Regions from separate parts of the Pseudomonas sp. NPDC087358 genome, predicted to be linked through region 1. Evidence: predicted binding sites of a transcription regulator. Region 1 holds the regulator's gene; each other region holds the start of a gene.
The links. Region 1 encodes sigma-54, which starts transcription at its own class of promoters, with help from an activator protein. Its sites were predicted from a motif close to ANTGGCATNNANNTTGCTNT; they were not measured.

Region 1 (7,879 bases):
CTACGCAATAGAAGCCGCTGTCTTCGAGAACATCGAGCGCTGTACTCTTGCCGGAGCCGGAGCGACCGCTGACGATGATCATGCGCATGATCAGTGACCGTTCTGGGCAGCAAGTACGACGTTGTAAAGCGCATCGCTGCTTTTGGCGTCACGCAACTGGGCGCGAACGTCGGCCCGATCGAGCATGCTTGCGATCTGGCGCAGCAACTCCAGGTGCGCATCGGTTGCTGCTTCGGGGACGAGCAATACGAACAGCAGATCCACAGGGGCGCCGTCGATGGCGTCGAAATCGACGGGTTTTTCAAGGTGCAGTACGGCGCTGACGGGTGAGGTGCAACCCTTGAGTCTGCAGTGGGGAATGGCAATGCCGTTGCCAAAGCCGGTCGAACCCAGCTTTTCGCGGGCGACAAGGCTCTCATAGACGGTTTGACGGTCGAACTCGGGGACTTCTCGCCCAATCAACTTGGCAATTTCTTCGAGTACGGCTTTCTTACTGCCGCCTGGCACGTTCACGGGGGAACGGCCAGGGGTCAGGATGTTTTCAAGTCGGATCATGGATGGAAGTGTCAACGAGCAGTGGCACCTTGCAGCAGGCTCTGCTGTTTTTCCTTATGTTTTTTGAGTTGGCGGTCGAGCTTGTCGGTGAGCAAGTCGATGGCTGCATACATGTCATCATGTTCGGCGTTGGCGACCACTTCGGCCCCCGGAACATGCAGGGTGGCTTCGATTTTCTGTTTGAGCTTCTCGACCTCCATGGTCACCTGCACATTGGTAATCTTGTCGAAGTGCCGCTCCAGGCGATCGAGCTTCTCGGTGATGTAGTTGCGCAGAGGGTCGGTCACTTCCAGCTGGTGTCCACTGATGTTGACTTGCATACAGCTTCTCCTTCATTGCCAGTGCATTAAGAGGCAGGCTTGGTTGCCTGCCACTGGAACGCTGTGGCTCGTGACCCTTACATCAAACGCTTGCGTTCGCTCGACGGCGCGATTCCCAGGGATTCGCGGTACTTGGCGACCGTGCGACGGGCCACTTGAATGCCTTGTGCCTCCAGTAAACCAGCGATCTTGCTGTCACTCAACGGCTTTTTCTGATTTTCAGCGGCAACCAGTTTTTTGATGATCGCGCGGATGGCCGTGGACGAGCATTCACCGCCTTCAGAGGTGCTGACGTGGCTGGAAAAGAAGTATTTCAGTTCGTAGATGCCACGCGGGGTATGCATGAATTTTTGCGTGGTCACGCGGGAGATCGTCGATTCGTGCATGCCCACCGCCTCTGCGATGTCGTGCAGTACCAGCGGCTTCATGGCCTCATCGCCGTATTCGAGGAACCCGCGTTGATGCTCGACGATCTGGGTCGCGACCTTCATCAGGGTTTCGTTGCGGCTTTGCAGGCTCTTGATGAACCAGCGAGCCTCCTGCAACTGATTGCGCATGAAGGTGTTGTCGGCACTGGTATCGGCGCGTCGCACGAAGCCTGCGTATTGCGGGTTGACCCGCAGGCGCGGCACGGATTCCTGATTGAGTTCCACCAGCCAGCGCTCGTTATGCTTGCGCACGATCACGTCAGGCACGACGTATTCGGCTTCGGTCGACTCGATTTGCGAACCGGGGCGCGGGTTGAGGCTCTGGACCAGCTCGATGACCTGGCGCAGGTCATCTTCCTTGAGCTTCATGCGGCGCATCAGTTGCGCGTAATCACGGCTACCCAGCAGGTCGATGTAGTCGGCAACCAGTCGTTGAGCCTCGGCCAGCCATTTGGTCTTGGCCGGAAGCTGGCGCAATTGCAGGAGCAGGCATTCGCTGAGGTTGCGCGCACCGATGCCCGCCGGTTCGAATTGCTGAATCCGATGCAGTACCGCTTCGATTTCATCCAGCTCGATGTCCAGTTCCGGGTCGAAGGCGTCCAGCAGTTCGTCCAGCGATTCGTCCAGGTAACCCTGATTATTGATGCAGTCGATCAGCGTCACGGCGATCAGGCGATCGGTGTCGGACATCGGCGCCAGGTTCAGCTGCCACAGCAGGTGGCTTTGCAGGCTCTCGCCGACCGATGTCCGGGTGGTGAAGTCCCACTCATCGTCGTCGTTGCTCGGAAGGCTGCTGGCGCTGGTCTGGTAGACGTCTTCCCATGCGGTGTCCACGGGCAGCTCGTTGGGAATGCGCTCGCTCCATTCGCCGTCTTCCAGATTGTCGACGGTTGGGGCGGATTCCTGGTAGGTCGGTTCCTGAACGTCAGGGTTGGGCTTTTGCTCGATGTTGTCGGCCATGGGGTCGGCGTTATCGAAATCGTCGCCCTCTTCCTGGCGTTCGAGCATAGGATTGGACTCCAGCGCCTCCTGGATTTCCTGTTGGAGATCCAGCGTCGACAATTGGAGCAAGCGGATGGCCTGTTGCAGCTGCGGTGTCATCGTCAGCTGCTGGCCCATTCTCAAGACTAGCGAAGGTTTCATGGCAGGGGCTTAACACCTTATTCGCCGGCGCATATGCGCGCCATCCACTACTAGGGCGCCGAGGCGCCAACTTAAGCAAATTATATGCCTGAAACCGGAGTGTTTGCCTAGGGTGTGATGACAATTATTACGAGGTTGGCGATCAGGCTCATGCAGCGCTCGCCCGCCAACCCCCGCGTCATCGCCCGATTACAGGCGGAACTCGTGGCCGAGATACACTTCCTTGACCAGTTGATTGGCCAGGATGGTTTCGGCATCGCCTTCGGCGATCAGCTGGCCATCGTTGACGATATAGGCTGTTTCGCAGATGTCGAGCGTCTCACGGACGTTATGGTCGGTGATCAGGACGCCGATGCCCTTGGCCTTGAGATGGTAGATGATCTGTTTGATGTCGCCCACGGAGATGGGGTCGACGCCCGCGAACGGTTCATCCAGCAGAATGAATTTGGGCGATGTTGCCAAGGCGCGGGCGATTTCGACGCGACGTCGCTCACCACCCGAAAGGCTCATGCCCAGGTTGTCGCGGATGTGCGTGATGTGGAACTCCTGAAGCAGGCTTTCCAGTTCCTTGCGACGTCCGGCCCGGTCGAGCTCCTTGCGGGTCTCGAGGATGGCCATGATGTTGTCCGATACCGACAGTTTGCGGAAGATCGACGCTTCCTGAGGCAGATAGCCGATGCCTGCGCGGGCGCGGCCGTGCATGGGCTGATGACTGACATCCAGATCATCGATCAATACACGACCCTGATCGGCCTGGACCAGGCCGACGATCATATAGAAGCAGGTGGTCTTGCCAGCACCGTTGGGGCCCAGAAGGCCGACGATCTGACCGCTGTCGATGGACAGGCTGACGTCACGTACGACCTGGCGGCTCTTGTAAGCCTTGGCCAGGTGTTGGGCTTTCAGCGTTGCCATTACTGGGCCTTCTGCTGGTCGGTTTTCTTTTTCGGCTGGATCACCATGTCGACGCGAGGGCGGCTTTCAGTCACCTTGCTGCCAGTGGCGCGGCCGGCGCTGGCCAGCTTGCGGACCGTGTCATAGACGATTTTCTCGCCCTGGGTGACGTTGCTGTCCTTGTCGATTACCTTGGCCTTGTCGATCAGTACGATACGGTTTTGCGGCGCATGATACTGGATAGTGACGCCCCAGCCCTGGACAGGCTTGATGTCACCGGCAGTCTGCAACTGCTCGAAGTAGGCCAGGTTGCCTACCGAGGTCACCACATCGATGTCGCCGGCAGCGGTGCGGGTCATGGTTACCTTGTTGCCGGTGACCTTCATCGAACCTTGGGTAATGATCACATTGCCCGTATAGGTGGCGACGCCTTGCTTGTCGTCCAGCTGAGCATCGTCGGCCTGAATGCGGATAGGCTGATCCTGATCGTTCGGAAGAGCCCAGGCGCTCACGCTTCCCAGTGCTGCGCCCAGGCCGAGCAAAATAGGGAGGGTTTTAAGGAGCCTCATACTGTCCTCTTGCGTTCGATAGCAGGTGTATCCTGCTTTCTTTTAGATAGGCTTTCATACCCGTGCCGGTGCTCACACCGTTAAAGCCGTCGATTCTAACGGGTTGAGCGGTTTCCGCATATTGCTTCTGAGGGAATACGGTCATACGGCTGCTGGTAATGATAGTGGCGCGGTTCTTTTCGTCAGTGCGGTTGATTCGTACGGAGTCGATCAGCTCGACATGATCACCGCCGGGGGAGACCTCGGCGCGCACACTCTGCACGTGCCAGGGGTAGGTCGAGCCACGAAACATCTGCAGCACCGGCGTGGTCATCAACGTGACGTCGGTAGCCTTGAGATGTTCAACCTTGTCGGCGGTCATGTCGTACTGCATGGCGCCGTCGGGCAGGTACTGAATGCTGTGGGCGTTGATCGCATAATAATCGATAGCGCTTTCATCCACGGCTGCCTTTGGCTGGTCCATGAAGCTTTCCGGGCTGATGTTCCAGTACCCGGCGGCCGCCAGCAGCAACGCCAGCACACCGAAGATCAGGAAGGTTCTAAATCTCTTGCTCAGCATAAATGCACTTCTATAAGTAGGCGGCGTGAGCCGCTTCGAGGTTGCCCTGAGCGTTCAGGATCAACTCGCAGAATTCCCGGGCCGCGCCTTCGCCGCCCCGTGCCTGGGTGGTGCCGTGGGCATGCTGACGGACGAACCCGGCAGCGTTGGCGACCGCCATGCCCAGGCCGACGCGGCGGATCACTGGCAGATCAGGCAGGTCGTCACCCAGATAAGCGACCTGTTCATAGCTTAGATTGAGTTGCTGCAACAGCTCGTCCAGAACGACGAGTTTGTCTTCGCGTCCCTGATACAGATGGGCGATGCCGAGGTTCTTGGCGCGACGCTCGACCACCGGCGTTTTGCGGCCGCTGATGATGGCCGTGGCAACGCCGGAATTGATCAGCATTTTGATGCCTTGGCCATCCAGGGTGTTGAAGGTCTTGAATTCGCTGCCGTCTTCGAGGAAATACAGTCGGCCATCGGTCAGCACGCCGTCGACGTCGAAGACCGCCAGCTTTATAAGTTTGCCGCGTTGCATCAGTTCGTTCATATCGACGCTCATTTACATCACTCCTGCACGCAACAGGTCTTGAAGGTTGAACGCGCCCACCGGGCGATCGTTCTCGTCGACCACGATCAACGCGCCAATTTTGTTGTCTTCCATGATTTTCAGCGCTTCGGCCGCAAGCATTTCCGAGCGTACGGTCTTGCCGTGGACGGTCATGACTTCATCGATGGTGGCCAGGCGCAGGTCGATGTCGCGGTCCAGTGTGCGACGCAAGTCGCCGTCGGTGAAGATCCCGGCCAGGCGTCCGTCGGTTTCGACCACTGCCGTCATGCCCAGGCCTTTGCGGGTCATTTCCATCAGCGAGTCGCGAAGCGGGGTGCCGCGGGCGACCTGGGGCAGCTCGCCGCCGGAGTGCATCACATGCTCGACCTTGAGCAGCAAGCGGCGGCCCAGCGCACCACCGGGGTGGGAGAATGCGAAATCTTCGGCGGTAAAGCCGCGCGCGTCCAGCAGGGCTACGGCCAGGGCATCGCCCATGACCAGCGCCGCAGTGGTGGAGGAGGTCGGTGCCAGGTTCAACGGGCAGGCTTCCTTTTCCACGCGTGCATTGAGGCTCACGTCGGCGGCTTTGGCCAGTGTCGAATCCGGGTTGCCGGTGAGGCTGATCAACTTGATCCCCAGGCGCTTGATCAGCGGCAGCAGGGTCACGATTTCCGCGGTGGTGCCTGAGTTGGACAGGGCGAGAATGACATCGGCGCCGGTGATCATGCCCATGTCGCCATGACTGGCTTCGGCCGGGTGCACGAAGAACGCGGGCGTGCCGGTGCTGGCCAACGTTGCGGCGATCTTTTTGCCGATATGCCCGGACTTGCCCATACCGACCACGACCACCCGGCCTTGACTGGCGAGAATCATCTCGCAGGCGCTGACGAAATCTGCATCGATATGCGCGAGCAGGCCTTCCACAGCTTCTATTTCAAGGCGGATGGTGCACTGTGCCGATTGAATCAGGTCGCGGGCGTTGGTCATGTCAAGAAAGGGTCGGTCCGGTGAAAAGGCGGCGATTATAACGGCAATGTTGAAATCCCTCACGCTTCATCGCAGCTGTTTGTTTATAGAGTTCGCCAGTCCTTCAGCTGTTGCCAGGAAGAAGCCGCACGTAACGCAGGAAATTTCCACTGATGCTGAAATATTTAACCCTGACTGCGACTGGCCAAGTTGGAGCTTTGGCGGCGCACGACAGCGGTGTTATAGTTCGCCGCTTGTTCGGCCCCTCCAGACAGTGTGTCGTTCGTCAAGGACGCGGCATCTGAGAGACAGGCTGCATCGCAAGGAGTTTAGATGAGTGCCGATAACGCCTACGCGGTCGAATTGAAGGGTTTGTCCTTCAAACGCGGTACGCGCAGCATCTTCAACAATGTAGACATCCGTATTCCCCGGGGCAAAGTCACTGGCATCATGGGGCCGTCCGGCAGTGGCAAGACCACGTTGCTGCGCTTGATGGGAGCACAGCTGCGCCCGAGCAGTGGCGAGGTCTGGGTCAATGGCCAGAACCTGCCCAAGCTGTCGCGCAGTGATCTTTTCGATGCTCGCAAGCAGATGGGCGTGCTGTTCCAGAGCGGCGCACTGTTTACCGATCTCGACGTTTTCGAAAACGTGGCGTTCCCGCTGCGCGTTCATACCAAGCTGCCTGAAGACATGATCCGCGACATCGTCCTGCTGAAATTGCAGGCGGTGGGCTTGCGCGGCGCGGTCGAGTTGATGCCCGATGAGCTGTCGGGCGGCATGAAACGGCGTGTGGCACTGGCGCGGGCCATTGCCCTGGATCCGCAGATCCTCATGTACGACGAGCCTTTCGTCGGGCAGGATCCGATCGCCATGGGGGTTCTGGTGCGTCTGATCCGTTTGCTCAACGACGCGCTGGGCATCACCAGTGTCGTGGTCTCCCACGACCTGGCCGAGACTGCCAGCATTGCCGACTATCTGTATGTGGTCGGTGACGGTCAGGTGTTGGGGCAGGGCACACCAGAGGAATTGATGGAGTCGGATAACCCGCGCATCCGTCAGTTCATGACAGGGGATCCAGATGGCCCCGTGCCTTTTCACTATCCGGCACCGGATTATCGCGAAGATCTTTTGGGGAAGCGCTGATGCGCAGAAAGTCATTGATGGATCGTGTACGCCTGATGGGGCGTTCGGCGATCGATATTGTTGCAGTGTTGGGGCGTTCAGGGATTTTTCTGGTTCATGCCTTGCTCGGGCGAGGCGGAATTGGCGGCGGTTTCCAGTTGCTGGTTCGCCAGCTCTATTCGGTCGGCGTCATGTCGCTTGCGATCATTGTCGTGTCCGGCGTCTTCATCGGCATGGTTCTGGCCCTGCAGGGTTTCAGCATCCTCGCCAAATACGGCTCCGAACAGGCGGTTGGGCAAATGGTTGCCCTGACCTTGCTGCGTGAACTGGGGCCGGTGGTCACTGCGCTGCTGTTTGCCGGTCGTGCCGGTTCGGCGCTGACCGCGGAAATCGGCAACATGAAGTCCACCGAGCAGTTGTCCAGCCTGGAAATGATCGGTGTCGACCCTCTGAAATACATCGTCGCGCCACGTTTGTGGGCAGGCTTCATTTCATTGCCGGTGCTTGCCATCATCTTCAGCGTGGTCGGTATCTGGGGTGGTTCGTGGGTTGCGGTCGACTGGCTGGGCGTCTACGAAGGCTCCTTCTGGGCAAACATGCAGAACAGCGTTTCCTTCCCCAATGATGTACTCAACGGTGTTATCAAAAGCGTTGTCTTCGCTTTCGTGGTCACCTGGATTGCCGTGTTCCAAGGCTATGACTGTGAGCCCACTTCAGAAGGGATCAGTCGCGCCACGACCAAGACCGTGGTCTACGCCTCGTTGGCCGTACTGGGCCTGGACTTTATTTTG
Region 2 (7,879 bases), on a different contig from region 1:
GCAGTGAGCTTTTGTCGCTCAGGAATAACAATAAAGGCACGCGCTATGTTCAAGCATTCGAAAGTACGTCAAGCGGGACTGATTGTTTTCGCCACCACTCTTTTATTGATTTTGCCGAACCTGACACGCTTGTTCGGCTGAAGCTTCATGCTCGCCTTGTGGGGCTGCGTATTTGTGCCACTCTTTGCGCATTCAACAGGAGGATGAGTGCATGCGTCAGTGGCTGGCAGTTTTCGCACTGGGTCTAAGCGTAGCGGCTCAGGCAGGCCCGGTCGAACAGGCCGAAGCGGTGATCGCGATCAAGGAGGGCAAGCTTGCCATCGACGTTCGTAGTCAGAGCGAGTACGAAGCCGGCACGGTACTCAATGCCGTGCGCGTCGATGAGCGGCGCCTGGTGCCTCAACTGCGGCAGGTGATGACGGATCGCAACCTGGTGATGGTGGTCTTCAGCTCAAGCGACGCGCGGGCAGGCAGCGCGCAGGACAAGCTGCGCAAGGCCGGATACACCAGCATCCTCAATGGCGGCACGTACGACGAGTTGCACAATGCGCTGTACGACGTCACCGACGATCCTGCCGAGTGACCGCCCTCTTGCGCTCTCTGACGATGCTCGCGGCAATCCTGCTGGCGCTGCCAGTGCAGGCTGCCCAACTGACCTTCGACCTCGGCACGGGCTCGCGCACCTGGGACACCGCGCAGTTGCTGCACCACCCACAAGCAAGGGACATCGACATACCTGACGACGTCTCCTACAAGCGCGCCATGCACTACCGGGCTGTCCCCATGGCGGCGCTGCTCGAAGGTGTAGCAGCCGATGCACATCTACAAGCGGAGGCCAGCGACGGTTTCGCTGCGCAGATGCCAGCCGGCTCATTGCTGCAAACGACGGGCGCGCAGGCGTGGCTGGCGGTGGAAGACCCCGCACACCCCTGGCCGGGGCTCGGCAAGGGAAAACCCGGTGCCGGGCCGTTCTATCTGGTCTGGACCAATCCTGCAGCCAGCCACATCAGCCCCGAGCAATGGCCGTACGCCGTCGCCAGATTTCGACTGCTGGCTTCGGTTGCCGAGCGTTTTCCAGCGCTGTTGCCCGACCCGAAGCTGGCCACCGACGACCCGGTCAACAAGGGCTTTGCCCTGTTTCAGAAAAACTGCCTGGCTTGCCACCGCCTCAATGGCGCGGGCGATGCGCAATTGGGCCCGGACCTGAATATTCCTCACAACCCCACCGAATACTTCGCCGCGGATTACCTCAAGCTCTATATCCGCAACCCGCAGAACCTGCGGCAATGGCCACAGGCGAAGATGCCAGCGATTACCCAGCAAGTGTTGTCGGACGAGGAATTGAATCAGGTGCTGGGGTATTTGAAGCACATGGCGGGAAGGAAGATCGCTCCGTAGCCCCATCGGTGTATGAGTGAGCTTGCTTGCGATTGCTTCAGGTCCTTGATATCCATCAGCGGCCAAGAGCAATCGCGAGCGAGCTCACTCCTACAATAAGGGGGTGTCTGCCAAATCAACTACGACTGGCGCTGCACCTGCATCTGCACCACAGGCGCAGCCACTGGCGCGGACGGCGATACCACCACCTTGGCGTGCATCTGCTCGCAGCCTCCGCCTCGACGCATGCCGCGTACCGGGCAGGCATCCAGGTAATCCAGGCCGACCGCCAGCTTCAAGTGGCGCTCCGGAATTGCCAGCTGGTTGGTCACGTCAAAGCTGTACCAGGCGTCGTCGATCCACGCCTCGGCCCAGGCATGACTGGCCAGGTGCTCGCTACTGTCGCTGTACAGGTACCCCGAGACATAACGCGCCGGCACCCCGAGGCTGCGCGCACACGCCAGAAACGCATGGGTGTGGTCCTGGCAGACGCCGGAGCGGCTGGCAAACGCCTCGGCAGCGCTGGTATCCACAGCCGTGGTGCCCGGGGTGTAGGTGATGTGCTGATTCAGCGCCTGCATCAGATCGATCAAGGCGTTGCGATTGGTGCGCTTTTTGGTTTCTTTGGCGGCGAAGGCGCGAATCGCCTCATCGGCTTCAGTCAGACGCGTGAAGCGCAGAAACGGCAGTGGAGACTGGCTTTCATGTTCGGCTTCGCGTTTCTCGTCGATTTCAACCTGACCCCGCGCGCCGATCACGATGGCCTCATGGGGCTCGTCCATGGTCAGCACGTGCAGGATGTTGCCAAACGGATCGACCTGCGCGCGCACCGGGCGCGGCAAGTCCAGTTGCCAGCTGAGCACTTGCTGGCGCTCGCTGTCGTGTGGGGTCAGACGCAAATACTGGATGCTGGCGCGGACCTGATCGTCATAGTGATAAGTGGTCTCGTGGCTAATTGAGAGTCTCATGCAGCCTCCAGGTAAGAAGTGTGAATAACGCTACCCAATTGGGCCAGCAGCGGAATGAATTCGTTCAACCATTCGTGCAGCCCCTCTTCGAGGATTTCGTCGATACCGGTGTAACGCAGGCGCGCATCCAGTTCGGCTGCCAGGCGTTGCGCCGGGCGGCCATTGGCGCCGGGCAGGCTGGCAAGGATCATGTCCAACTCCTCAAGGCATGCGCGCAGGGAGCGTGGAATGTCGGCACGCAACAGCAACAACTCGGCGACCTGCCGCGCCCCTGGCGCATCACGGTAGACTTCGGTGTAGGCCTCGAACGACGACAGCGCCCGCAGCAACGCACTCCACTGGTAATAGCCGGCGGCCGAGCTGTCCGCCGCAGCGTTGGCCGAAGGCCCGCGCAATTCAAGCATTTCGTAACGCGCATCGAGCATGCGCAGCGTGTTGTCGGCGCGCTCGATGAACGTCCCCAGGCGAATGAAACGAAACGCATCGTTACGCATGATGGTGCCGTAGGTCGCACCACGAAACAGGTGCGAACGTTCCTTGACCCATTCGCAGAACCGGCTCATGCCATAACGGCTCAGGCCCTGCTCAGCGATGCCACGAATCTCCAGATACGTGGCATTGATGTTTTCCCACATGTCCGCGGTAATGCGCCCACGCACTGCGTGCGCACTGGCTCGCGCCGCTCCCAGGCAGCTGAAAATGCTGGCCGGGTTGCTGGCGTCCAGGGCGAAGAAATGCAGCAAGCGCTCGGCGTGCAACTCGCCATGGCGCTCCAGATAATCGTCCAGGGTTCCGGTAATCAGCAGTGGCATGGCGATTTCATTGAGGCCATCACCGCGTCCGTCCTGAGGCATCAAAGACAACGAGTAACTGACGTCGAGCATCCGCGCGAGGTTTTCCGCCCGCTCCAGGTACCGCGACATCCAATATAAATCCGAGGCAGTTCTACTTAGCATTGGCAGGCATCCTTAATCCTCGACCACCCAGGTGTCCTTGGTTCCGCCGCCCTGCGACGAGTTGACCACCAGCGACCCTTCGCGCAACGCAACGCGGGTCAGTCCGCCAGGTACGACGCGGGTTTCGCGGCCAGACAGAACGAACGGGCGCAAGTCAATGTGCCGCGGGGCGATGCCGTTCTCGACGAAGGTCGGACAGGTCGACAGGGACAAGGTCGGTTGCGCGATATACGCATGTGGCTTGGCTTTGAGACGAGCACGGAAGGACTCGATTTCGGCGGCGGTTGCAGCCGGACCGACCAGCATGCCGTAGCCGCCGGAGCCTTGCGTTTCCTTGACCACCAGGTCACCGAGATTGGCCAGTACGTGGGAAAGCTCTTCGGGCTTGCGGCACTGCCAGGTCGGTACGTTCTTCAGGATCGGTTCTTCGTCCAGGTAGAAACGGATCATGTCGGTCACGAACGGGTAGACCGACTTGTCGTCCGCCACGCCGGTGCCGATGGCATTGGCCAGCACCACATTGCCCGAGCGATAGGCCGACAGCAGGCCCGGCACGCCAAGCATCGAGTCCGGGTTGAACGCCAGCGGGTCGAGAAACGCGTCGTCCAGGCGACGGTAAATCACGTCCACCGCCTTGGGGCCGTCGGTGGTGCGCATGAAGACCCGGTCATCACGCACGAACAAGTCAGCACCTTCGACCAGTTCGACGCCCATTTCCCGAGCCAGGAATGCATGCTCGAAGAACGCACTGTTGAAACGCCCGGGGGTCAGCACCACCACACTGGGATTGTCCAGCGGGCTGGAGCTTTTCAGGGTATCGAGCAGAAGGTTCGGATAGTGATCCACCGGCGCGATGCGCTGGGCGGCGAACAACTCGGGGAACAGGCGCATCATCATCTTGCGGTCTTCGAGCATGTAGCTCACGCCGCTGGGAGTGCGCAGATTGTCTTCGAGAACGTAATAGGTCCCGTCGCCATCGCGAACCAGATCGACCCCGGAGATGTGCGAATACAGGTCGCGGTGCAGATTCAGCCCTTGCATCGCCAACTGGTACTGCTCGTTGGCCAGCACCTGCTCGGCGGGAATGATTCCGGCCTTGATGATGCGTTGGTCGTGATACAGGTCGGCAAGGAACATGTTCAGTGCCTTGACCCGCTGAATGCAGCCGCGCTCGACCACACGCCATTCGCTGGCAGGGATGCTGCGAGGAATGGTATCGAAGGGGATCAGACGCTCGGTTCCCTGCTCGTCACCGTACAGCGTGAAGGTGATCCCGGCGCGATGAAATAAAAGATCGGCCTCACGCCGACGCTGAGCCAGCAGCTCAGGTGGCGCTTCACCCAGCCAACGGGCGAATTCCCGATAATGCGTACGGACCGAGCCGTCCACATCGTACATCTCGTCATAAAAGGTGCGGATCATGCCGTACTCCTTGTCACCATGGACACAGGGGCCTTCGCAAGGCCCGTGCCAGCGGCATAAACGCTTAGGAATCAATGGGTTGAATAAAGCCATCGAAGCGCCCGCACCAATCCTGTGCAAGAAGCGCCCTGCCCCATTCCCCAACGCTTCATGGCGAAGCATCCCGCCACTGAAAAATCTATTACCAGCATAGCCAGAGTTGATTTCCCGACAGGACTTTGTTTTCAGATAATGGCGCCACTCAACGCAAACACCCCACCGCAGACTGTGCGATCAATGCTTGTGTTACCGAACTCTGAAACGAAATTCCCTTTACGCCGCTCATACCCGAGCGGCTTTTTTTTGCCCTGTTTTTGGTAGGCAGGCTGGATGCCGGGTTGACGCTGGTAGCAACCCGGCTGGCCGGCAGTGACGACCTTTGAGATCGCCACTGCGGCAGACCGCATCGCTACAGCGTCGAAACATGCGGTGGGATCCACGGCGGCTAACCGCCTGGATTAAATCAATGCAGCCGTTTGATTTCCTGCTTGACGCCCCAGCCCTCGACCTCGCCGTCCAGCCCGAATATTGCGGTCTGAAAATCCTGTTCGAAGTCGCCGATTCCATCATAAGTGGCGTACATCAATTTGCTCAGCTGCAAGTGCCACGCGCCGTCCTCTCGGGCGTTGATCTGAGTATTAAGGGATTCACCGCGAAATTTGTCTGCTGCCTGACGCGCCCGCCCCTCGTCCGGGAAAACGGCATAGAACTCGATGGGATGTATGCGTGCGAAGTCGAAACCGCCTTCTTTCATGCGGCGCAGTACGTGGCTACTGATGTCTTCTTGATAGGTCGTGCTCATGAAACGTCCTCCTATGCAACGATAGATAGAGTTTCAACGATCCCCAGGCGCCTCTTCTGGAAAGGCGCCAAGCGACAGATCATCCGTCGCCTGGGACTCAAGCATGTCGCTGACAAGGCCGGTGCTGCTTTTACAAATCAGGCATCCGTACGTGAGCGGGCTCAGGTAGATGCTTCACCGGCCTCGCTTGGAGATTACGCGCATTATTGGCGCGTTGCCAATTGGCAAATAACGCCGGTCATACGCGTTTTGCCGACGCTTCTACGATGGAAATGATCTGTACCGCGTTCTGCTCCTTCAATATTTCCGCCGTGGGCGCCTTCGATCGACCATCCAGATCGTTCAGATCAAGCTCATTGACGACCGGGAATAGAATCGGGCGCAGATGCTGTGCCGCCTCCTCCTCACTGGGACGGTGCTCGAGTTCAAGATTGTGGCTTTGCTGCACACCATCTTTATCCTGAAACGAAATAGTCCAGACTTTCATCAATGTCTCCTCAGTCAGGCCGCACGCCGGCCTATCAAGGTCGGACTGCGTTTTTTTGTTATTCGTTCAACGTTTTGCCGAAGGTCAGCGCCCTTTGCGCGCAAAAAAAAAGAGGCCACATGGGCCTCTTTTTATCCATCAGTGGATTTACGGCTTGGCGTCTTTGACCCCGGCCGTGTTGTCTAGCAGGCTTTTGGTCGCGGTCTGCAGGAAACTGTCGAGCTTCTTGCGCAGCTCGGCGATATCCGGCGCATCGGGCATCACTTCGGCGTGCGGTTTGGTGCCCAGTTCATAGCTGTAGACCTTGGGTTCCATATCCTTGGGTTCGATCAGGATGCGATTGCCGGTCACCAGCGCCACGGTCTGCTCGCTGCCTGAGGGCTTGATCACACCGAACCCCAGATCGCCCGCCGGCAGGTTGAGCAGGTCACGGCCCCAGCACTGGTGCACGGTGTCGCCGCCAAGACGACCCATGATGGTCGGTACGATGTCGATCTGCGTACCGACGATGCTGCTGCGCTTGCCGAACTTGTCTTGCAGGCCCGGCGCGATCATCAGCATCGGCACGTTGAAGCGACCCAGGTCCATCTCGGTGATCTGTTCGTTGTTGCCGAAGCCGTGGTCGCCCACCACCACGAACAGCGTGTCCTTGTAGTAAGGCTCTTTCTTGGCCTTCTCGAAGAACTGCCCCAGCGCCCAGTCGGAATAACGCATGGCGGTCAGGTGCTCGTCCAGCGTGCCATGACCGGTCACACGCTCGACCGGCAGGTTGGCCGGCAATGCGTACGGCGTGTGGTTGGACAAGGTTTGCAGCAAGGCATAGAACGGCTTGCCCTTGGCTTCACGGGCTTTGAGTTCCTGAGCGCCGCGGTCGAACATGTCCTGGTCGGAGACGCCCCAGGTCGGATCGGAAAACACCGGATTGACGAAGTCGTTGCGGCCGATGAAGTTGGTCATCCCCTGGTTGCTGAAGAAACCGGACTGGTTATCCCAGGCAAAGTCGCCGTTGTAGACGTACACATCGTCGTACTTGCGCGCACTGAGTAACTGCGGCAGACCGGACAGTTTGTGACTGCCTTCCGGAGTCTGCATCAGGTATTCGAAACCCGGCAGGTTCGGGAAGCAGGCCATGGTGGCGAACATGCCCTGATGGGTGTGCGTGCCGTTGGAGAAGAATCGGTCAAACAACAGACCTTCTTCGGACAGCTTGTCGAAGTACGGCGTGATATTGGATTCGTCGCCCAGCGCACCGACCGAATGGCCAGCGAAGCTCTCCATCAGAATCACCACCACGTTCTTGATCGGCAGCGTGTTCGCCGCAGGCGGTGTGAACTCGCGGCGTACCGCGGCGCTGTCCGGGTCGACCAGCTTGTCGTTGGCCGTCATCAGCATATCGCGCACGGTCTGTTGAGCCTGCGGCTGCGGCAGTGTGGCTTTCCAGATGTTGTCGCGGTCTTCGGACATCCGGCTCTTGGCGGCCGCAATCAGCGTCAGCGTGCCATTGAGGCCCAGGGTGTTGGCGAAATTCGAATCGGTGGTGTAGGCATCACCCCAGCGCAGCGGCGGGCCTTGGCGCAAGGTGCCGCGAGCGGCGATCACCGCGACCGCCAGGCACAGCACAAACACCACGACACGGGTGTACCACGGAGCCACGACACGGTTGCTGGAGCTTGCGATGTTGAACCCGCCCCGTGGTCGGGTCACACGGTCCACCCCTTTGAATACCAGGCTCAGCAGCCAGGTCAGCAAGGCCCAGGCCAACAGGTAGCGCACCACCGGGTAGCCGTACCAGATCATGCTCAGTACGGTTTTCGGATCTTCCTTGACG
Region 3 (7,879 bases), on a different contig from region 1:
GTAGGGCGAATCTCCAGCGAGTAACGGCGGTCAACGAACCCCAGCGACGTGATCATCTGCAGGTCACTGGACGTGGCGCTGGCGACGGATGCATAGAGCAGGTCGGGCTGCTGCGGCGCGGTCTGGTCATACAGACGCAGGGCCAGGTTGTCCTGATCCTGCTGTGGCAGCCCTTCGGCCATCAACTTGCGCAAGCTGATCACCGCCATCACATAACCCTCCAGCGTCCCCGGGTGACTGGCGCCCACCCGGTCACGGGACAGCACGGGAGCCACCAGCAATACGCCGTTGCGGTTCTCGGCCTCCAGGCCGACCAGGTCCATGCGCGGTGATGCAGCCATGGCCCCCGATTGCCGGGCACGCTGCAGCGTCAGGTGACGATTGGCTTCGGAGTCCACGTCAAAGCCGGTGGGCAAAGGCAGGGTGCTGCGGCTCTGGGTGTAGCGAACCGGAAAGTACGTGGCGCGATGATCGGCGGCAATCAGGTCGCCCGCTTCGTCCATTTCGCGCACGACATAACCACCCAGCCCGTCCGCTCGCGCCTGGCTTTCAAAGCGCTGGCGTTCGGCATCCGTCACCCTTGGCGCCCAGGAATAGGCCTGGGTCCAAATGAGCATCGGATTGGCAAAACCGTTGAATTCGTCTTGAGACACCTCGTCCGAATAGACGAAGAAACGCCGCAGGCTGTCCAGCCGCTGCAGCTGGCCATCGAGCCGTTCCTGAATACGACTGACACGTTCGTTGGCCAACAGCTCGAATCGCTGATGCAACTGACGCTGGTAGAGCTGTACGTTGGTCAGTGCCAACAAGGCAGTCAGCACCACGCCCGCGCAGAACACGAGTGTAGCCACCACCCATGAGGAGGTGTCTTCACTGATCAGGCCAAGGATCTTGGCACTTGCATGCTCTGACGACATACGCAGAACTCATGACGCCACCGTGTTGCGGCGACACGTGGCCAGAGCTCACTTATAGCTATTCGCCATTAGTTTGCCTAGTGCTATGTGTCGCTGTATTCATAACCGGCCCGAACACCCTGGAGCGGTGCCCGGTACCGGCTGCGACAGCTTGCTCGCTCAGCGCGCGGTGATCTTCCAGGCGCGGTGGATTTTGCCGTTACGGGCGAAATCCGGATCGATGGTCTGCTGAGTGATTTCCTCGACGGCATAGCGCTCGCAAAGGTTCTCCTCCAGCTGGAACTTGCGGAAGTTGTTGGAGAAATACAACACCCCGCCGCTGGCCAGGCGGGCCATGGCCAGATCGATCAGCTGCACCTGGTCGCGCTGCACGTCGAACACCCCTTCCATGCGCTTGGAGTTGGAGAAGGTCGGCGGATCAATGAAAATCAGGTCGTACTCGTCACGACTGGCCTCAAGCCAGGCCATCACATCACCCTGCTCCAGACGGTTCTTGTCGGAAAAGCCGTTGAGCGACAGGTTGCGTCGTGCCCAGTCCAGGTAGGTTTTCGACAGATCGACGCTGGTGGTGCTGCGCGCGCCGCCCTTGGCCGCGTGCACACTGGCGGTCGCGGTATAGGCGAACAGGTTGAGGAAACGCTTGCCCGCCGCTTCACGCTGAATGCGCATGCGCATTGGCCGGTGATCGAGGAACAGCCCGGTGTCCAAGTAGTCGGTGAGATTCACCAGCAGCTTGACGCCGCCTTCGTTGACCTCGTTGAACTTGCCTTGGGCGCTCTGGCGTTCGTACTGTTTGGTACCGCTCTGGCGCTCGCGGCGCTTGACCACGACGCGGCTCTTGTCGATGTTCAGTGCCTGGGGAATGGCCGCCAGGGCGTCGAACATGCGGATCGAAGCCTTTTCCGGATCAATGGACTTGGGCGCGACATACTCCTGGACGTGGACCCAGTCGTGATACAGGTCGATGGCCATGGCGTATTCGGGCATGTCGGCATCGTAGACACGGTAGCAGTCGATGCCTTCACGTTTGACCCACTTGCCCATCGCCTTGAGGTTCTTCTGCAGGCGGTTGGCGAACATCTGCCCGCCTTCACTCAAGCGCGGTTGCTCGACCACAGGCGCCGGTGCCGGCGTCGGCTTGATCGGGTTGCCGTTCTTGTTGAACTGACGTTCCTGCGGCTCGTCCGGGGTCTGATCGTAGGCAGCTTGCTCACGCTCGGCCTGACGCTGTTCCGGGGTACGGCGTTCGCCCGTGACGAACTGATCCGGCAACACCTTGATCAGCAGCAGTTTGCACGGCAAGGCACCGTTCCAGAAGGCGTACTGCTTGTGGCTGCGAATGCCCATGCGCTTGCCCAGGTCCGGTGCGCCGGTGAACACCGCCGCCTCCCAGTTCAGGCAAGCCTGACGCAGACGTTCGCCCAGGTTCTGATAGAGGTACAGCAAGCTCGCCTCGTCGCCCAGACGCTCGCCGTACGGCGGGTTGCAGATCACCAGGCCTTTCTGGTTCTGGTCCGGGCGCGGTTCGAACGTGGCGACTTCACCTTGGTAGATCTTGATCCACTCGGACAGACCGGCGCGCTCGACGTTGTTGCGGCCGGGCTGAATCAGGCGCGGATCGGCTTCATAACCACGAATCCACAACGGCGGCTTGGCAAGGCCTGCTTCGGCGCGGGCCAGGGCTTCGTCGTGCAGCTTGCGCCACAGGGCCGGGACGTGCCCCAGCCAGGCAGAAAAGCCCCAGCGCTCGCGCCTCAGATTGGGCGCGATGTCGGCGGCGATCATGGCCGCTTCCACCAGAAAGGTACCGACGCCGCACATCGGGTCAGCCAGCGCGCCACCCTCGGCGGCGATGCGCGGCCAGCCGGAGCGAATGAGGATCGCAGCCGCCAGGTTTTCCTTGAGCGGGGCTGCACCCTGCTGCAGGCGATAGCCACGCTGATGCAGGCTGTGCCCGGACAGGTCGAGGGAGAGAATGGCCTCGCCACGGTCCAGCCGCAGGTGCACGCGCAGATCGGGATTGAGTTTGTCGATGGATGGACGCGCGCCATCTGCCGTACGCAGCCGGTCGACGATGGCGTCCTTGACCTTCAAGGCGCCGAAATGGGTGTTGTCGATACCCGAGCCGTGGCCACTGAACTCGACGGCCAGGGTGCCTTCGGCTTGCAGGTGATCGGCCCATTCGATGTCGTGGACGCCGTGGTAAAGGTCTTCGGCGTCCTTCATCGGGAAGCGCTTGAGCACCAGTAGCACACGGTTGGCCAAGCGCGACCACAGACACAGCCGGTAGGCGGTTTCCATGTCGGCGGTGCCACGGATGGTCGAGGTGTGTTCGCGGGTTTCCTGGAGGCCAAGGGCAGTGGCTTCCTCAGCGAGCAGGCCTTCAAGGCCTTTGGGGCAGGTGAGGAAAAGTTCGTAACGGTCCGACATGAGGATTCCAGAGCCCTTGGGCTTTGAGCGGCAGGACAACGCATTGTCCGGCCCGATTCAAACAGACGTCTTTCGTGGAGAACGCCTGCGTGGCACACAAGTTGTGCCCATCCACCGCAACGATACATTTCGACTGCGGCAGTCTGTCAGGCAGGTTACGCCTGACATTTTGATATTAAAAAACCACTATTGAGCATGACAACGGCTGCAATAAAAAGTCACATCGCTGACCCTTCGTCGTTTTACCGCTGACTGCAATCGGCCAGCATTTGTACATGAGAAACACTATCAATATTCATGCAAAGCCACGGTACAGGCGGCTCGCGAAAAAAAGCCAGCGCCAAACGGGTTGCCGCTTATGGTCTTTATGCCTCAGGCATGACGTTCTTATGACAAAACGATCATTCACAGCGTCCCATCCATTGGTTAGAAATCAACACAGGTTGTCGCCGCAACGACGACAGCACCATGCCCGCGACGCCGGCAGCGGGCATTAAAAAGGCAGAAGCTTTTTGCCTGGCCTCAACCTGAGGCTTCCAGGGACATTACAGTCAACAAACGAGGGCAACACCCTATGAGAAGACTTAAGCGTGATCCGTCGGAAAGAGCATTTTTGCGCGGATATCAATACGGCGTAACTGGTAAATCCCGTGAGCTTTGCCCATTTACTCTACCGTCAGTGCGTCAAGCCTGGATCAATGGCTGGCGAGAAGGACGCGGCGACAACTGGGACGGTATGACTGGCACTGCGGGTATACACAGACTCAACGAACTTCACGCGGTCGGCTGACTCTCTTCAATCAAAGGTACATTTCGATTCATCGTTTCTTCGACAATCAGAATTGACTTCAAATAACCATGCACGCCCCATCCGGGCGGCGGGCTAAAGCCCAAGAGGGGTTCCTTGTCGGAACCCCTCTTTTTGTTTCAGCCGCTTAGCGGGGCATGGCCGCGATGGCGTCCACCGCCTCGCGAATCAACGCCGGGCCCTTATAGATGAAGCCAGAATAAATCTGCACCAGACTTGCACCTGCGGCGATCTTCTCGGCAGCGTGTCGGCCCTGGGTGATGCCACCGGCGGCAATGATCGGCAACTTGCCGGCCAGCTCGCCCGCCAGCACCTTGACGATATGGGTGCTCTGTTCACGCACTGGCGCGCCGGACAGGCCACCCGCTTCGTCGGCATGAGGCAAACCTTCGACGCCCTGGCGACTGAGGGTGGTGTTGGTCGCGATCACCGCATCCATGCCCGACTCCAGAAGTGCACTGGCCACCAGAACGGTTTCCTCGTCGCTCATGTCCGGCGCGATCTTGATCGCCAACGGTACATGCTTGCCGTGGGTCAGGGTCAGTGCCCGCTGACGTACGCTCAACGCTTCGAGCAACTGCTTGAGCGAATCGCCAAACTGCAGGCTGCGCAGCCCCGGCGTGTTCGGCGAGCTGACGTTGACCGTGATATAGCTGGCGTGGGCATACACCTTGTCCAGGCAGATCAGGTAGTCATCCACCGCGCGCTCGACCGGCGTATCGAAGTTCTTGCCGATGTTGATACCCAGCACGCCAGTGTATTTGGCTGCCTGCACACGGCTGAGCAGATGATCGACCCCCAGATTATTGAAACCCATCCGGTTGATGATGGCTTCGGCGTGGGGCAGGCGGAAGATACGCGGCTTGGGGTTGCCCGGCTGCGGACGCGGGGTCACCGTACCGATTTCAACGAAGCCGAAACCCAACTGAGCGAAACCGTCGATGGCCGCGCCGTTCTTGTCCAGGCCAGCGGCCAGGCCGACCGGATTGGGAAACTGCAAGCCCATGACGGTAACCGGCAGCCGCGCGGGCGCCTTGCTCAACATGCCATTGAGCCCCAGTCGACCGCCTGCGCCGATCAGGTCGATGGACAGATCGTGAGAGGTTTCCGGGGAGAGTTTGAACAGTAACTGGCGGGCCAGGTTATACATGGGCGGGCGCGGCTCGTTTGCGGCTTAAGTCAGCGGGCGATTATAGACGGGCGCGAGGGTGGAGCGCGAGGCATGTCGCGAACTTTACGCAGGCCTGCCCTGCCGCTGGCATATGGCTTGCTTGAGTGTGTGAATCGGACTCGATCCAACGGCGGATCGACTCTTCGGCAATGGCGTCGTTTTCGTCCAGGCTCAGCGCTTGTGCGTAACGGCGTTTTTTTATGGAAGATCGTCAGCGCCCGGGCGCTACGTCTTCAGGTGGAACCGAAACTATGAATGAGACCTTCAACACCTCCCTGGCCTGGGTCGATGGCAGCGACGCGCCGGAGCTGGGCACTGTCGATGTCGGCTTCATGGCCCTCACCGACAGCGCCTCGCTGATCGTCGCCGCCACTCAGGGCTTTGCCCAGCCCTATGGGCTGAACATCAACCTGCATCGCCAGCCATCCTGGGCCAACCTGCGCGACAAGCTGGTCAACGGCGAGCTGCATGCCGCCCACAGTCTGTATGGCCTGATTTACGCCGCGCAGTTGGGGATTGGCGGGCCGGCCACGGACATGGCGGTGCTCATGGGCCTGAACCAGAACGGTCAAAGCATCAATCTGTCACGCGACCTGCAAGTGGCCGGAGTGACCACTCCTGAGGCACTGGATCGGCGCACGCACCAAAGCGATACAAAACTGACCTTTGCCCAGACCTTTCCCACCGGCAATCACGCCATGTGGTTGTATTACTGGCTTGCCAGCCAGGGGATTCACCCGTTGCAAGACGTCGACAGCGTGGTGGTGCCGCCGCCGCAGATGGTCGAACACCTCAGGGCCGGACGCATCGACGGCTTTTGTGTCGGCGAACCCTGGGGCGCCAGCGCCGTGAGTCAGGACCTGGGCTTTACCCTGGCAACCACCCAGGCGATCTGGCCGGATCACCCGGAAAAGGTACTGGGCTGCAGCCTGGAGTTCGTTCGCCAGTATCCCAATACTGCGCGAGCGCTGGTCATGGCGGTGCTGGAGGCCAGCCGGTTCATCGAACAGAGCCAGGACAACCGCCGCAGCACCGCACAAATGCTCAGCGGCGAGGCGTACGTAAATGCGCCTGTCGAGGACATCCAGGCCCGTCTGCTGGGCGAGTATGTCGACGGTCTGGGCAATCACTGGCACGACCACCATGCGATCAGTTTTCACCGCAACGGCGAGGTCAACATGCCCTGGCTGTCCGATGGCATGTGGTTCATGACTCAGTTTCGTCGCTGGGGCCTGTTGCGTGATGACCCGGATTACCTCGCCGTGGCGCGCCAGGTACAGCAACTTGCGCTGTACCGCCAAGCGGCCCAAGCGCTGAATATCACCGTACCGGCCTCGCCCATGCGCAGCAGTCAGTTGATTGATGGAAAGGTCTGGGACGGCAGCGATCCGGTCGGCTATGCGCATGGCTTCAAATTGCATGCGCTGGCTGCGGCGGCGCCTGTCGTCGCTGATCGCTGAGGGGCCTGACCATGCTGCGAATCCTGCTGATCAACGACACACCGAAAAAGGTCGGACGCCTGAAAGCTGCGCTCACCGAAGCCGGGTTCGAGGTGATCGACGAATCAGGCCTGATCATCGACCTGCCCGCACGGGTGCAAGCGGTGCGTCCGGACGTGATTCTCATCGACACCGAATCGCCGGGGCGCGACGTGATGGAGCAGGTGGTACTGGTCACTCGCGACCTGCCGCGGCCAATCGTGATGTTTACCGACGAACATGATCCGGGCGTCATGCGTCAGGCCATCAAGTCCGGCGTCAGCGCCTACATCGTCGAAGGCATTCACGCCCAGCGCCTGCAACCGATTCTCGATGTGGCCATGGCTCGCTTCGAAAGCGACCAGGACCTGCGTGCACAGCTGCACGCCCGCGACCAGCAGTTGGCCGAGCGCAAGCGCATCGAGACCGCCAAGGGACTGCTGATGAAAATGAAAAACTGCAACGAAGAAGAGGCCTACACGCTCATGCGCCGCCAGGCCATGAGTCGACAGCAGAAGCTGGTGCAGGTGGCTGAGCAGATCATTGCCATGAGTGAACTGTTGGGGTGATGGGCGCGGTGGACCCGTGTGCTCTGCAAGCCTGGAAAACACCCGCTATCTCTAGCCGTCCGGCTCGCCGGCGGTGGTGTTCGACAACGGCCACCGCCGACGAGCCGGACGGCTGCACGGCATCACCTTGGGTTTAGCACCCGCATTCATGGCCCACGTTTTGCTAGATGACTGATACAGGTAACCAACGGCGGTTGCCCCACTTTCGACAAAGACGTCGCACACCCCTTCGCCAGGCGCGGACAGGGTTGCGACGTTTTTTCGTTTTGGCCCCGGAAAACGGGCCGGGTGGAGCGCCGGGTTGGTGCTTCACCTGCACGACCTGACCCGTGACGGTGCGACCGCTACCGGCACCGGCAACGATTTCCTGCAGATGAGGTGTTAGATGAATACAAGCTTCTGGAAAGCCGGCCACAAACCTACGCTGTTCGCCGCGTTTCTTTATTTTGACCTGAGCTTCATGGTCTGGTACCTGCTCGGTCCGCTCGCCGTGCAGATCGCCGCCG

Region 2: ACI2KS_RS24160 (circularly permuted type 2 ATP-grasp protein) is a predicted target of sigma-54. The motif match lies at 4,757-4,776, and genes of this name have one in related genera.
Region 3: ACI2KS_RS13560 (CmpA/NrtA family ABC transporter substrate-binding protein) is a predicted target of sigma-54. The motif match lies at 5,410-5,429, and genes of this name have one in related genera.

The regions. Positions count from the first base shown of each region.
Region 1 covers NZ_JBJDOA010000002.1:236,465-244,343, forward strand. Annotated here, with positions in the region: gene rapZ (RNase adapter RapZ) at 1-88, opposite strand, end outside; gene ptsN (PTS IIA-like nitrogen regulatory protein PtsN) at 91-555, opposite strand; gene hpf (ribosome hibernation-promoting factor, HPF/YfiA family) at 567-875, opposite strand; gene ACI2KS_RS04695 (RNA polymerase factor sigma-54) at 953-2,446, opposite strand; gene lptB (LPS export ABC transporter ATP-binding protein) at 2,636-3,361, opposite strand; gene lptA (lipopolysaccharide transport periplasmic protein LptA) at 3,361-3,909, opposite strand; gene lptC (LPS export ABC transporter periplasmic protein LptC) at 3,896-4,468, opposite strand; gene ACI2KS_RS04715 (KdsC family phosphatase) at 4,479-5,012, opposite strand; gene ACI2KS_RS04720 (KpsF/GutQ family sugar-phosphate isomerase) at 5,013-5,987, opposite strand; gene ACI2KS_RS04725 (ATP-binding cassette domain-containing protein) at 6,300-7,109, shown strand; gene mlaE (lipid asymmetry maintenance ABC transporter permease subunit MlaE) at 7,109-7,879, shown strand, end outside.
Region 2 covers NZ_JBJDOA010000012.1:167,352-175,230, reverse strand. Annotated here, with positions in the region: gene ACI2KS_RS24180 (rhodanese-like domain-containing protein) at 212-583, shown strand; gene ACI2KS_RS24175 (c-type cytochrome) at 592-1,398, shown strand; gene ACI2KS_RS24170 (transglutaminase domain-containing protein) at 1,518-2,345, opposite strand; gene ACI2KS_RS24165 (alpha-E domain-containing protein) at 2,342-3,301, opposite strand; gene ACI2KS_RS24160 (circularly permuted type 2 ATP-grasp protein) at 3,314-4,723, opposite strand; gene ACI2KS_RS24155 (hypothetical protein) at 4,948-5,202, opposite strand; gene ACI2KS_RS24150 (ribonuclease E inhibitor RraB) at 5,226-5,564, opposite strand; gene ACI2KS_RS24145 (hypothetical protein) at 5,803-6,051, opposite strand; gene ACI2KS_RS24140 (LTA synthase family protein) at 6,199-7,879, opposite strand, start outside.
Region 3 covers NZ_JBJDOA010000005.1:148,045-155,923, reverse strand. Annotated here, with positions in the region: gene ACI2KS_RS13580 (diguanylate cyclase) at 1-917, opposite strand, end outside; gene rlmKL (bifunctional 23S rRNA (guanine(2069)-N(7))-methyltransferase RlmK/23S rRNA (guanine(2445)-N(2))-methyltransferase RlmL) at 1,077-3,347, opposite strand; gene rmf (ribosome modulation factor) at 3,922-4,137, shown strand; gene ACI2KS_RS13565 (quinone-dependent dihydroorotate dehydrogenase) at 4,283-5,305, opposite strand; gene ACI2KS_RS13560 (CmpA/NrtA family ABC transporter substrate-binding protein) at 5,578-6,786, shown strand; gene ACI2KS_RS13555 (ANTAR domain-containing response regulator) at 6,798-7,373, shown strand; gene ACI2KS_RS13550 (nitrate/nitrite transporter) at 7,759-7,879, shown strand, end outside.